DNA from 3 places in the Streptomyces sp. NPDC057438 genome. Region 2 is predicted to be linked to each of the others. Evidence: predicted binding sites of a transcription regulator. Region 2 holds the regulator's gene; each other region holds the start of a gene.
What was found. The regulator HspR, encoded in region 2, represses chaperone genes until heat shock. The targets are predictions, from matches to a motif close to TTGAGNNNNNNNNNCTCAA.

Region 1 (4,271 bases), on a different contig from region 2:
AGGTCGCTCACCGCGGGCATCCGGGTCGAGCCGCCGACGAGGACGACCCGGTCGATGGCGGCGAGTTTCACGCCCGCGTCCGTGACGGCCTGGTGGAAGGGGGTGCGGCAGCGGTCGAGCAGATCGGCGGTCAGTTCCTGGAACTGAGCGCGCGTCAGCTTCTCCTCCAGGTGCAGCGGTCCGTCGGCGGAGGCGGTGATGTACGGCAGGTTGACGGACGTCTCGGAGGAGCTGGACAGCTCGATCTTGGCCTTCTCGGCGCCCTCGCGCAGCCGTTGGAGCGCCATCTTGTCCCTGCCGAGGTCGACGCCGTGCTGCCCCTGGAACCGTTTGACGAGGTACTCGACGACCCGCTGGTCCCAGTCGTCGCCCCCGAGGCGTGTGTCGCCGTTGGTGGCCTTCACCTCGATGACCCCGTCGCCGATCTCCAGGAGGGAGACGTCGAAGGTGCCGCCGCCGAGGTCGAAGACGAGGACGGTCTGCTCCTCGCCCCGGTCCAGACCGTAGGCGAGGGCCGCGGCCGTGGGCTCGTTGATGATCCGCAGGACGTTCAGGCCCGCGATCTCGCCCGCCTCCTTCGTCGCCTGCCGCTGGGCGTCGTCGAAGTACGCGGGCACGGTGATGACGGCGTCGGTGACGTCCTCCCCTAGGTACGACTCGGCGTCCCGCTTCAGCTTCTGCAGGACGCGCGCCGACAGTTCCTGGGCCCGGTAGCGGGTACCGTCCACCGAACCCTGGCCGGGAAAGCGCCAACTCCCGTCGCCCATGTAGCGCTTGACGGAGCGTGCGGTGCGCTCCACGTTCGTCACCGCCTGGCGTTTGGCGACCTCGCCCACCAGGACCTCGCCGTTCTTGGCGAACGCCACCACCGACGGTGTGGTCCGCTGCCCCTCCGCGTTGGCGACGACCGTCGCCTCGCCGCCCTCCAGCACGGCCACCACCGAGTTCGTGGTACCGAGATCGACCCCGACCGCACGCCCCATCGCCGTCCCCTTCCCGCAAGGTTCCGCCCGGTGTTCTCGGCACCAGCACAAAACTTGAGCGGGTTCTTGTCAACGGGGCGTCGACGGGGCGCGCGAAGCAGGCCGTCAGGCCAGTTCGGCCGTCAGCGTGATCGTCGTGCCGGTGAGGGCCTGGCTGACCGGGCAGTTCTTCTTTGCGCCCTCGGCCGCCTCCTGGAAGCCGGCCGCGTCCAGGCCGGGGACCTCGCCGCGGACGGTGAGGTGGATGCCGGTGATGCCCTCACCGGGCTGGAAGGTCACGTCGGCCTTCGTCTCCAGACGGGTGGGCGGGGTGCCCGCGCCGGTCAGGCCGTGCGAGAGCGCCATGGAGAAGCAGCTGGAGTGGGCGGCCGCGATCAGTTCCTCGGGGCTGGTCTTGCCGTTCGCCTGCTCCGCGCGCGACGGCCACGACACCGGCTGCGAACCGATGCCGGAGGAGTCGAAGGTGACGGTGCCGGTGCCCTTGAGGAGCTCGCCTTCCCAGACCGTGTGTGCGGTGCGCGTGGTTGCCACGATGAGTCCTTTCGATGAGGTCCCGTTGCCGGGTTCCGTGCCCCCATCCGATCACACTCCGGGCGGTCCGGGCCTCATCTCACCCTGAACACCGGCCCCCAGCGCGGTGAACGACGGCCGGGCCCTAGGCGTCCGCCGGGTTCTGCTCCTTGACGGGTGCGGGGCCGTCGTGGCCCGTCGCGCGGTTCCGCGCGGGCGCGTCGGCCTCGGTGTCGGCCTCGGCCAGCGGGACCTGGGGGCCGTTCGCCTCCCGCAGCCATCGCCTGAGCACCCGGTGGATGTGTTCGGCGCCGACCAGGTCCTCGTCCTTGCCCGCCGGTTCGGAGAGGGCGAGGGGGGACATGAGGAAGGGGCGGGACTGGCAGCCGCCGAGGCCGCCGTGGGAGCCGATCTGTTCCTCGAAGGCGAGGACCTCGCCCTCGGCGGGGTCGTACCAGGAGTTGACCATGATGTCGGCGGCGCGCGGGAAACCGTGGGTGCGGCGGACGGCGTCGGCTGCACCGGGGCCGAAGTCCGCGAGCGGGCCGGGGTGTTCGTCGCCCAGGTCGCCGATCGGGATCTCCGCGCCGTGGGCGCCGAGCACGACACCGCCGTGCTCCTCGCTGCGGACGAGGACGAAGCCGATGCCGGGATGGTTGGCGAGGGTGGAGAGCAGGGCGGGATGGCGGGCGTCGATCTCCTCACGGCTCATCCGGTGCGGGACGTCCGGGAAGGAGACGAGGCCGAGGTTGCCGGAGGCGAGGACGACCGGCTCGGAGCGGCGCGTCGTCCGGTGCTCCTCCGCCCGTTCCTCGACGGGGATGCGCAGCGCGGCCCGGACGGCTGTGCGCGCCTCGGCGCCGCTGTGGGTGCGCCGGGCCCGGCGCGGTACGGGCAGGCCGCAGCCGGCGCGGACCAGGTTGCCGAGGGTGAGGCCGTAGCGGCCGAGGAAGGTCTCGCCGGGACTCTGGCCGTGGTCGGAGAGGAGGACGATCCGGTAGGCGCGCGGGGCGTGTCCGGCGACCTGGGCGATCAGCGCGAGGGAACGGTCGAGGCGTTCGAGGACCTGGGCGGCGTCGCGGCTGTGCGGGCCCGAGTGGTGGGCGACCTCGTCGTAGGCCACGAGGTCCGCGTAGATCGCCGCGCGGCCCGCGAACATGTCCCCGATCACCGCGGCGACGACGACATCGCGCTCGACGACGGTGGCGAAGGCGCGGATGAACGGGTAGAGGCCGCCGCGCTTGACGCGGGGCCGCTGCCGCGCGAACCGGGCACGGGTGGACTGGCCGATCTCCCGCAGGACGTCGGCGACGAAGGACATGGCGGTGCGGACGGCGTTGGCCGGGTCGGAGAAGTAGGCGAAGTACCCGGCCCGGGAACGGGTGCGCCGGCCCCGGCGGGCGGCGATCGACAGGACCAGCGCGAGCTGCTCCGCGCCACCGCTGAAGAGGTTGCCCCGGCTCGCGCCGTCGACGGTGAGCAGACCGCCGTCGCCGGTGCGGTCGATGGCCCGGCGCTGGAGTTCGGCGGCGCCCGAGGGCCGGTTGCAGACCATCACCTCCCGGGTGTCCTTCTCGTACCAGCGGAAGGCCGGCACGTCGTGGTTGGTGCCGTGCAGGATGCCGAGCTGGCTGGCGCCGGTCTGGCTGGACCAGTCGGTGCGCCAGGGGGTGAGCCGGTGGGTGGGACGGGGGCGGACGGTGCCGTCGGCCGGGTGGCCGAGCCAGGCGGCGACGGTCGGCATCAGGCCCTTCTCCACGGCCGCCTCCAGCACGTCGTGGCCGACACCGTCGAGCTGGAGGAAGACGGTGCCGGGTCCGGCCGGGCCCCGGCCGCCGTCGGCGTTCCGGCGGCGCCGGTCGGCCAGCCGGTACAGACGGCGCCGGTAGGCGTCGTCGTCCCGTACGGCGAGGGCGCCGCCGGTGGCGGAGGCCACGGCGGACATCACGGCGGCGACCACCACGGCGGTCTCCGGTGCGGCCTCCCCCTGGCCGGAGGGGTTGATCCGCAGGGCGAGCAGCAGCAGCGAGCCGTTGAGGAAGAAGACGAGCAGGCCGAGCACGAGCGCCGGCACCAGCAGCAGCGCCCGCACGAGCAGCGGCCACACGAGGGCGGAGAGCAGGCCGAACGCGCCGGCGCCGAAGGCCGCGGTGACGGCGATCTGCGTGGCGCTCTCACCGGACTCGGCCTGCAGCCGGAAGTCGGGGAGCGCACCCGCGAGCACGAGCATGGTCAGGGTGGACACCGCCCATACGGAGAGCATGCGCCCGACGCCGCTCAGCACTCTCCGCCAGCGTGCACCGCCCACGTCCGGTCACCTCACGTCCTGTTCGTGGGCCCAGACTGTCATACCGGGTGGGGGCGCCGGGGTGGCGTTCAGGGGTGGCACGGGGGCAGGGCACGCCGCCGCTCAGCGGCCGTCGTAGCCCGCCGTCGGCATGGACAGACGGCGGTGGACCCGGGCCTTCATCTGGGAGTCGTAGGCGGGTTCGGCGCGGCCCACGGTCTCGATGCGGATGCCGCGCCGGGCACACTCGGCGGTGAAGTCCTCGACGGAGGCGAGGGCACGTTCGAGGACACGGCGGCTGGGGGCGACGAAGAGGTCGACGAGGCCGGCGTCGACATCGGCCCACAGGGCGCAGTGGTCGGGACGCAGTGCGCGCACGAGCAGCTCGCGCGTCACCACATAGCCGCGCTCGGCGGCCCAGCGGGCGCACATGGCGTGCTGGCTGCGGGAGTCCACCAGGAAGGGGTCCGCCTCGAGCTCCTCCAGCGGCG
Region 2 (4,271 bases):
CGCCGAGATCGTCGACGAGGACCGTGAGCGCAAGGACGGTGCCGCGTGACGGAGGAGACCCCGGGCTTCGACGAGCAGCAGCCGCAGTCGGCTCAGCCGCAGCAGCCTGATGTCCCCTCCGGCTCCGAGGACGCCGAGCCGAAGGCCGCCCCCCAGGAGGGGGCGGCCCCGGCCGGGGACGCGGCGGCGACGGCCCAGGTGGCCGGTCTGACGGCACAGCTGGACCAGGTGCGTACGGCGCTCGGTGAGCGCACGACGGACCTCCAGCGCCTCCAGGCCGAGTACCAGAACTACCGCCGCCGGGTCGAGCGCGACCGGATCACGGTCAAGGAGATCGCCGTCGCGAACCTCCTGACCGAACTCCTGCCCGTGCTCGACGACATCGGCCGGGCGCGGGAGCACGGCGAGCTCGTCGGCGGCTTCAAGTCCGTCGCCGAGTCGCTGGAGACCGTCGCGGCGAAGATGGGCCTGCAGCAGTTCGGCAAGGAGGGCGAGCCCTTCGACCCGACCATCCACGAGGCCCTGATGCACAGTTACGCGCCCGACGTCACCGAGACGACGTGCGTGGCGATTCTCCAGCCGGGGTATCGCATCGGCGAGCGCACCATCCGCCCCGCGCGGGTGGCCGTGGCCGAACCGCAGCCCGGCGCGCAGACCGTCAAGGCCGAGGAGGCAGAGGGTGCCTCCGGTGCCGACGACAAGGAGAGCGGTGGCCCGGACGAGGGCTGACGCAGGCGGCATGCAGGGTGAGCGGAAGGAGGGACGTCGCGGATGAGTACCAAGGACTTCATCGAGAAGGACTACTACAAGGTCCTCGGCGTCCCCAAGGACGCCACCGAGGCCGAGATCAAGAAGGCGTACCGCAAACTCGCCCGCGAGTTCCACCCGGACGCCAACAAGGGGAACGTCAAGGCCGAGGAGCGCTTCAAGGAGATCTCCGAGGCGAACGACATCCTCGGTGACCCCAAGAAGCGCAAGGAGTACGACGAGGCCCGCGCCCTCTTCGGCAACGGCGGCTTCCGCCCGGGGCCGGGCGCAGGCGGCGGCTCGTTCAACTTCGACCTGGGCGACCTCTTCGGAGGCGGCGCCCAGGGCGGGGGACAGGCGGGCGGCTTCGGCGGGGGCATCGGCGATGTCTTCGGCGGCCTGTTCAACCGGGGCAGCTCCGGCACCACGCGGGTGCAGCCCCGGCGCGGCCAGGACATCGAGTCCGAGGTCACGCTGAGCTTCACCGAGGCCATCGAGGGGGCGACCGTACCGCTCAGGATGTCCTCGCAGTCGCCCTGCAAGGCCTGTTCCGGCACCGGCGACGCCAACGGCACACCCCGCGTGTGCCCGACGTGCGTCGGCACCGGCCAGGTCGCGCGGGGCTCCGGCGGCGGCTTCTCCCTGACCGACCCGTGCCCCGACTGCAAGGGCCGGGGCCTGATCGCCGAGGACCCCTGCGACATCTGCAAGGGGTCGGGCCGCGCCAAGTCCTCCCGCACCATGCAGGTCAGGATCCCGGCGGGCGTCTCCGACGGCCAGCGGATCCGGCTGCGGGGCAAGGGCGCGCCGGGCGAACGGGGCGGGCCGGCAGGCGACCTGTACGTCGTCGTGCACGTCGACCCGCACCCGGTGTTCGGCCGCAAGGACGACAACCTCACGGTGACCGTCCCGGTGACCTACGCCGAGGCGGCCCTGGGCGGTGAGGTCCGGGTCCCGACCCTGGGCGGACCGCCGGTCACCCTGAAACTGCCTCCGGGCACCCCCAACGGCCGTACGATGCGGGCCCGGGGCAAGGGCGCCTTCCGCAAGGACGGCACCCGCGGGGACCTGCTGATCACCGTCGAGGTGAGTGTTCCGAAGGACCTGTCGGGGAAGGCTCGTGACGCCCTGGAGGCGTATCGCGAGGCGACCGCGGGCGAGGACCCGCGGGCGGAGCTGTTCCAGGCCGCGAAGGGAGCATGAAGGTGATGGACGGCCGCCGTAGGCAGAACCCGTTGGGCAGAGCGTACGAGCTGACGGAAGAAACACCGGTGTACGTCATCTCGGTGGCCGCCCAGCTCTCCGGTCTGCACCCGCAGACCCTGCGCCAGTACGACCGTCTCGGCCTGGTCTCCCCGGACCGCACCGCCGGGCGCGGCCGTCGCTACTCGGCCCGTGACATCGAACTGCTGCGCACCGTGCAGCAGTTGTCGCAGGACGAGGGCATCAACCTGGCCGGCATCAAGCGCATCATCGAGCTGGAGAACCAGGTCGCGGCCCTCCAGTCGAGGGTCGCCGAGATGGAGGCCGCCCTCGACGGCGCCGCCGCGACCATGCGCCAGCGCGAGGCGGCCGTCCACGCCTCGTACCGGCGCGACCTGGTGCCGTACCAGGAGATGCAGCAGAGCAGCGCGTTGGTGGTGTGGCGGCCGAAGGGGCGTCAGACGCCGTCGGACTGACCATTACCCGTACACGGAAGGGCCCGGAGGTTCACCTGAACCTCCGGGCCCTTCCGCGTCGAGCGTCAGCTCTGGGGGCCCAGTTCGGTCGCGGTCACGACCTCGGCCTCGCCGGTCCGCTCAGTCGCCCATGCCGAGGCCCGGATCGGGGCGCTCGTGGCCGGGGGGCGGTTGCTGAGGCCGCCGGGTGGCGGGATCGGGTGCGCGGGCGGCGCCGCGCTGGGGCATGCCGACTTCCCAGAGGGGGGTGGCGGGTGCGGGCCGGTCGGCTGCGGGGCCGGTGGGTGCCGGTCCGCCGGGGGTGGGAGCGCTCGGAGTCCGCTCGGCGGTGGGCGCCTGCCGGCGCGGCTCGGTCTCCTTCTGTGGTGGGGCGGTGTTCGCGGGGCCCCCGCCCCGCGTCCCCGGCTCCGTCTCCGCAGCCGTTTCCCGGGTCAGGTCCGGGCGGCGCCAGCGTTCCGGGACGGTCGACCTGTGGTGCACGGCGCTCTCGTCGCCCGCCTGAACCGCTGCCACGGCCCGTGCGCGCAGCGCGCTCTGGCGGGCGACGGGGGCGAAGCCGGGGGCGGCGTTGCCGGTTTCGGAGGGCAGACCTCGAAGGCCCATGTCGTTCAACTGCTGCTGGAGGCCGGACTCCGGGGCGAAGATCTCGCGCGGCAGCTGCCAGGAGGCCGCGCCGTCCACGTCGACCCTGTGTTCCTTGCCGTCGACGGTGAAGGTGAGGCCGTAGCCGATGTACTGGTCGTCCTTGTCGAACTGCAGGTCACCGGAGATCTCCCCGCCCCGCTCCCGCACTTCGTCGGCCAGGACCTGGAGGGCGGGCGGGAGCGGGTTGGTACGGCCGAGGCTGGTGACGTAGCCCTGCGCCTGGAGCACCTTCCGCTGCCTGTTCTCCCCCTCTCCCTCCTCGTAGGGGATCTGGAAGCGGGTCTCGCCGGACTGCTCGTCCCGATAGGTCTCGATGGCGCCCACTCGGGCCCTGATGAACGTCAGACGTCCGTCACCGCGCGGCCCGTACGCCTCCTCCATCGCCGGGAACTGGACCTGGTGCCGCAGCGCCGGTGGCGGCGCCGAGCCGATGATCGTGACGTGGGCGTCCGGGTTCTGCATGAGGATGATCTCGGCGTTGGCCACTCCGGTGCCGCCGGAGCCCGCGACGACCCAGTCCTTCGCCCGGCGCGCGTCGAAGCGGTTCTCGGCGACCTCGTCGCCGAGCAGCGCGCGGCCCGGTGCCTCCTCCCGTGCGGTCTCCCATGTAGCGGTCGCGCCGAGGGCGCCGAAACAGTTGTCGATGCGGGCCTTGTCGGGGCCGAGGCCGGTGGTGAGGGCGTCCATCAGCGGTGAGGATTCAAGGACGCCGAGTACCGTACGGGCGTCCGTGCCGCCCCGCTCGGCCTGGGTCAGCCAGGCCCGCAGCTCGGCCGCGTAGGGCAGGCCCTCGTCCTCCAACTCCCGCAGGCGGTGCCCGATCAGCCGCACAGCCTCGCTGCGGCTCTCCACGGCGTGTTCGCCGCGTGGCATGCCGGGGACGACCTCGGGGGTCAGACCTGTGGCGATGCTCGGGGTGCCGTCGCAGGCCACCCACAGTGGGGGCGGGGTCTCCTTGCCCTCCTCGGTCGGCCTCTGGATCTCGGCGAGGAGCTCGCCGTTCCGGCCGAGCCGCAGGCGCGCGTGGCCGTTCACCACGTCGCCCCGGGTGGCGAGTTGGTCCTCCCAGATCCGTACGGCCTCGACGGGCAGGCGGTCCCCCGGGTGTTCGACCGTGGAGTACGGATCGACTCCCATCCACTGGGCGAGGTCCCGGTCCTGGTCAGCCGACTGCACGATGCCCCGGCCGGGGTCCAGGTG
Region 3 (4,271 bases), on a different contig from region 2:
TGCCGACGCCGGGTGGCCCGACGAGCGCGAGCACGGCACCGCCGCGCCGCCCGCCGACGACCCCCAGCCCCCGGTCCGCGCGCCGCTTGCGCACGGCGAGGTACTCGGTGATGCGCTCCTTCACGTCCTGCAGACCGGCGTGCTCGGCGTCGAGCACCCGCTGGGCGCCCCGGATGTCGTACGCGTCCTCGGTCCGCTCGTTCCAGGGGAGTTCGAGCACGGTGTCGAGCCAGGTCCGGATCCACCCGCCCTCGGGGGACTGGTCGCTGGAGCGCTCCAGCTTGTCGACCTCCTTGAGCGCGGCCTCCCGTACGGTCTCCGGCAGGTCGGCGGCCTCGACGCGGGCGCGGTAGTCGTCGGACTCCTCGCCGTCCTGCTCGCCGTTGAGTTCACGCAGCTCCTTGCGCACGGCTTCGAGCTGGCGCCGCAGCAGGAACTCACGCTGCTGCTTCTCGACGCCTTCCTGGACGTCCTTGGCGATGGTCTCGGCGACGTCCTGCTCGGCGAGGTGGTCCCGCAGCTGCTGGGTGGCGAGCTTCAGCCGGGCGACGGGGTCGCCGGTCTCCAGGAGCTGGATCTTCTGCTCGACGGTGAGGAAGGGCGAGTAACCGGAGTTGTCGGCGAGCGCGGAGACGTCGTCGATGGCCTGCACCCGGTCCACGACCTGCCAGGCGCCGCGCTTGCGGAGCCAGCTGGTGGCGAGGGCCTTGTACTCCTTGGCGAGTTCGGCGACCTGGCCGGGCAGCGGCTCCGGCACGCTCTCGTCGATGCTCGTCCCCTCGACCCACAGGGCGGCGCCGGGTCCGGTGGTCCCGGCCCCGATCCGCACCCGGCGCACCGCGCGGATGAGCGCGCCGGGGTCACCGTCGGCCAGCCGTCCGACCTGCTCGACGGTCCCGAGCACACCCGTGCCCGCGTACGCCCCGTCGATCCGCGGCACCAGCAGCACCTTCGGCTTCCCGGGCTCGGCCCGCGCCGCCGCCTGCGCGGCCTCCACCGCGGCCCGTACGTCCGTGTCATTGAGGTCCAGCGGCACCACCATTCCCGGCAGCACGACCTCCCCGTCGAGCGGCAACACGGGCAGGGTGAGCGGTGCGGACGTCGAAGCCATGATCTCTCCCTCGGCAGTCAAGTTGAGCTATGCCGACTCAATGCACATGAGCCGAGGAATGTTCCCCGTGGGGCGGCACGTTCGCTGTGGGCGATCAACCGGGGGAAAAGGCAGTGCCAGGGCGGCGTACGGAGTCGTGGGGGCCTGGGGAGAGGTGGGGGTGACGCGGCCCGGTGCGAGGGAGCTGACCGAAGAGGGCACGCGGGGCCGGGGCTTGACAGACACCCAGCCGCCCCGGAACGTCGGGCGCCCTCAACCGTTCTGGGGCGACGACGCTCGCACTGCCCCGGGCGACAAACCTCCCACTGCCCCCGGGGCGACGGATCTCGACTCCTGCCCTGGCCGAAGGGGCTCGCGCGGGCCTGGAGCACGGGTGCCCGTGACAGCCACCGGGAGAGGCGGGCGTTCGACCCGGGCGGCATGCAACCGGCGTACCGATCCTCGCTCCGCCCCGGATCCGCGGGCCGCTCACCTGGGCCCGGCGTGACAGACACCCGCGTCATCCTGGGGCGGGGCAGGCCCGGGGCCCGAGTCGGCGGACGCCCGCCCCGGCGGTGGGACGGATCGGGGCCTCGCGCCACGCCGGGCAGACGGGCGCTCGCGTGCAGCCGGGCCGGCTGAGGTCAGGCGGGCGAGTGCAGTGCCTGCCGTGTCGAGGGCGTGGAGCGGGGGCGCGGGCTGCCGGACTGTGTCCGGCCCCGCTAGTCACCAGCCGTCGTGGCGGTCCGTGCCCGCCTCGTGCCGGTCTCCGGGAGCCCGCGGCTGCCCTGGTCCGGCCGTCGCCGGCGGCGTACGAGCGGCCAGGTCGCCACCCCGATCGTCAGGGACAGCAGGTGCCCCCAGTTCGTCATCGGGTCCGTGTAGGCGATCAGGTCGTCCACCAGCATTGCGGCGAACAGCAGCAGGATCGGCCACCGCAGCCACGGCGTCAGCAGCCCCGCCAACGCGCCCGCACTCGCCGCCACCCCGAAGCTGATGCCGTAGTCGAGGCGGTGGAGGGAGCTGCCGGGAAGGTGGCCCGCCAGGACGGCGAACCCCACCGGGACCTCCGTGGCCAGCGTGGCGAGGACATGGCCCAGCAGAAAGACCCCGGCCGTGCGCCACCCGCCGATCCGCCGCTCCAGCGCGGTCAGCACCAGCAGGAAGGCGAGGGCGTACGGCGAGGCGATCCCGCCCGCCACCCACAGAGCGCTCGCGGACAGCACGAGCGCCGGGGCCAGGACCAGGTGTGCCACGTCCGTGCTGGAACTCTGGTGGAGCGCGTGCACCACGGCGGGATCGGCGTACTCGGCCACGACCGAGGTGACCACCAGGACGCAGGCGTAGAAGAAGGTGAAGGGCGTGCCGACGGGAGTGGGGAGCAGACGCCAGGGACGCGGAAGCCGGGAGCGTGCGCCCGGGGCGGTCACGGGTCCCGCGCGCCCCGCGCGCTCCCGTTCCCCGTCCGGCACCCGCGCCGACACCGTCCCCGGCTGCCTCGGGATGCCGTCGAGGACAGCCCCGGCCCCCAGGGTCTCCACGGGCTCGACAGGATCGACGGACCGCACCGACTCCACAGTCCGCACCGGCTCGGCGGGCCCCATGGACTCCACGGACTCCCCCGACTCTCCGAACTCCACGGGCTTCACGGGCTTCACGGGCTTCACGGCCTCGGCATCCAAGGTGAGGCGCCCCTTCCGTTTCACCCCCACCCTCGACGCTCCGATACACCCCTGTCTGTGACCTCCGCCACCCTCGCCCCGATTCACAGCGACTCGACAGCGACGACACCCCCGGTGGCGCGTCACCCGCCGCCGTAATGCGTCGGCCCCCGCGCCACGTACGGGTAAGGATGGACGCATGCCCATCACCGACGAACCCGAAGTCATCGACCGGCGCGAGGGCCCTCACGGGGAGGTCGTACTGCGCAGGCACGGGGAGTTGCTGCAGATCATCGCCAACGGCTGTTTCCTGATGGACACCTCGGACGGCCGCTCGGAACGGCTCCTCGTCGACGCCGCCCTCGACGCGCTGGGCGACCGTTCCCGGCCGAGTGTGCTGATCGGCGGCCTGGGCGTCGGCTTCTCGCTCGCACACGCCGCCGCCGACCCGCGCTGGGGAACGATCACGGTCGTCGAGCGCGAACCCTCCGTGATCGAGTGGCACCGCGCGGGCCCGCTCGCCGAGGTGTCGGCCGAGGCGCTCACGGACCCTCGTACGGAGATCGTGGAAGCCGATCTCGTCGCGTACGTCAATGAGACATCCGACACGTTCGACGCACTCTGTCTGGACATCGACAACGGGCCCGACTGGACCGTCTCCGAGTCCAACGAAAACCTGTATTCACCTGCTGGATTGGCAAGTTGCGCAAGGGTGTTGAGGCCGGGCGGGGTGCTTGCCGTATGGTCGGCGCAGCCTTCGCCGGAATTCGAGGAAACCTTGCGGAATGCCGGGTTCCAACAGGTGCGTACCGAAGAGATCGAGGTTGCCCGGGGAGTTCCGGACGTGGTGCACCTCGCGGTCCGACCTGGATAGCCGTGGTGCGGTGACTGCCCGTACCCTGCTTGCCTGACGCCGATCATTCAAGCGTCAATCGCAGTCATGCGCAGCCATGCGTAGTCAAGGGATCACCCCACGGATTCCGGAAAGCAACACAGGGGCGGGCGATGGAGCAGACACACACCACCCACAGCGGCACCACAGCGACCCCGGGCGCACAGCGCCGGGTGCTCGTGGTCGAGGACGACCCGACGATCGTCGACGCCATCGCGGCCCGCCTGCGCGCCGAGGGTTTCGTCGTGCAGACCGCGACCGACGGGCCCGCGGCGGTGGACACCGCGGAGGCATGGCAGCCCGACCTGCTGATCCTCGACATCATGCTGCCCGGCTTCGACGGCCTGGAGGTGTGCAGGCGCGTCCAGGCCCAGCGGCCCGTCCCCGTGCTGATGCTCACCGCCCGTGACGACGAGACGGACATGCTGGTCGGGCTCGGCGTCGGCGCCGACGACTACATGACCAAGCCCTTCTCCATGCGGGAACTGGCCGCCCGCGTGCACGTCCTGCTGCGCCGGGTGGAGCGGGCCGCGCTGGCCGCCACCACCCCGCGCTCGGGCATCCTGCGCCTCGGCGAGCTGGAGATCGACCACGCGCAGCGCCGCGTCCGGGTGCGCAGCGAGGACGT

Region 1: dnaK (molecular chaperone DnaK) is a predicted target of HspR. The motif match lies at 1,038-1,056, and genes of this name have one in related genera.
Region 3: lon (endopeptidase La) is a predicted target of HspR. The motif match lies at 1,134-1,152, and genes of this name have one in related genera.

What each region holds. Positions count from the first base shown of each region.
Region 1 covers NZ_JBHVDD010000050.1:56,594-60,864, forward strand. The annotation lists gene dnaK (molecular chaperone DnaK) at 1-983, opposite strand, end outside; gene ACFU5F_RS25265 (OsmC family protein) at 1,089-1,514, opposite strand; gene ACFU5F_RS25270 (alkaline phosphatase family protein) at 1,639-3,756, opposite strand; gene ACFU5F_RS25275 (hypothetical protein) at 3,904-4,271, opposite strand, start outside.
Region 2 covers NZ_JBHVDD010000013.1:93,701-97,971, reverse strand. The annotation lists gene dnaK (molecular chaperone DnaK) at 1-49, shown strand, start outside; gene grpE (nucleotide exchange factor GrpE) at 46-729, shown strand; gene dnaJ (molecular chaperone DnaJ) at 772-1,950, shown strand; gene ACFU5F_RS10810 (heat shock protein transcriptional repressor HspR) at 1,956-2,426, shown strand; gene ACFU5F_RS10805 (hypothetical protein) at 2,547-4,271, opposite strand, start outside.
Region 3 covers NZ_JBHVDD010000002.1:52,454-56,724, forward strand. The annotation lists gene lon (endopeptidase La) at 1-1,111, opposite strand, end outside; gene ACFU5F_RS01965 (rhomboid-like protein) at 1,813-2,772, opposite strand; gene ACFU5F_RS01970 (spermidine synthase) at 2,951-3,625, shown strand; gene ACFU5F_RS01975 (response regulator transcription factor) at 3,757-4,271, shown strand, end outside.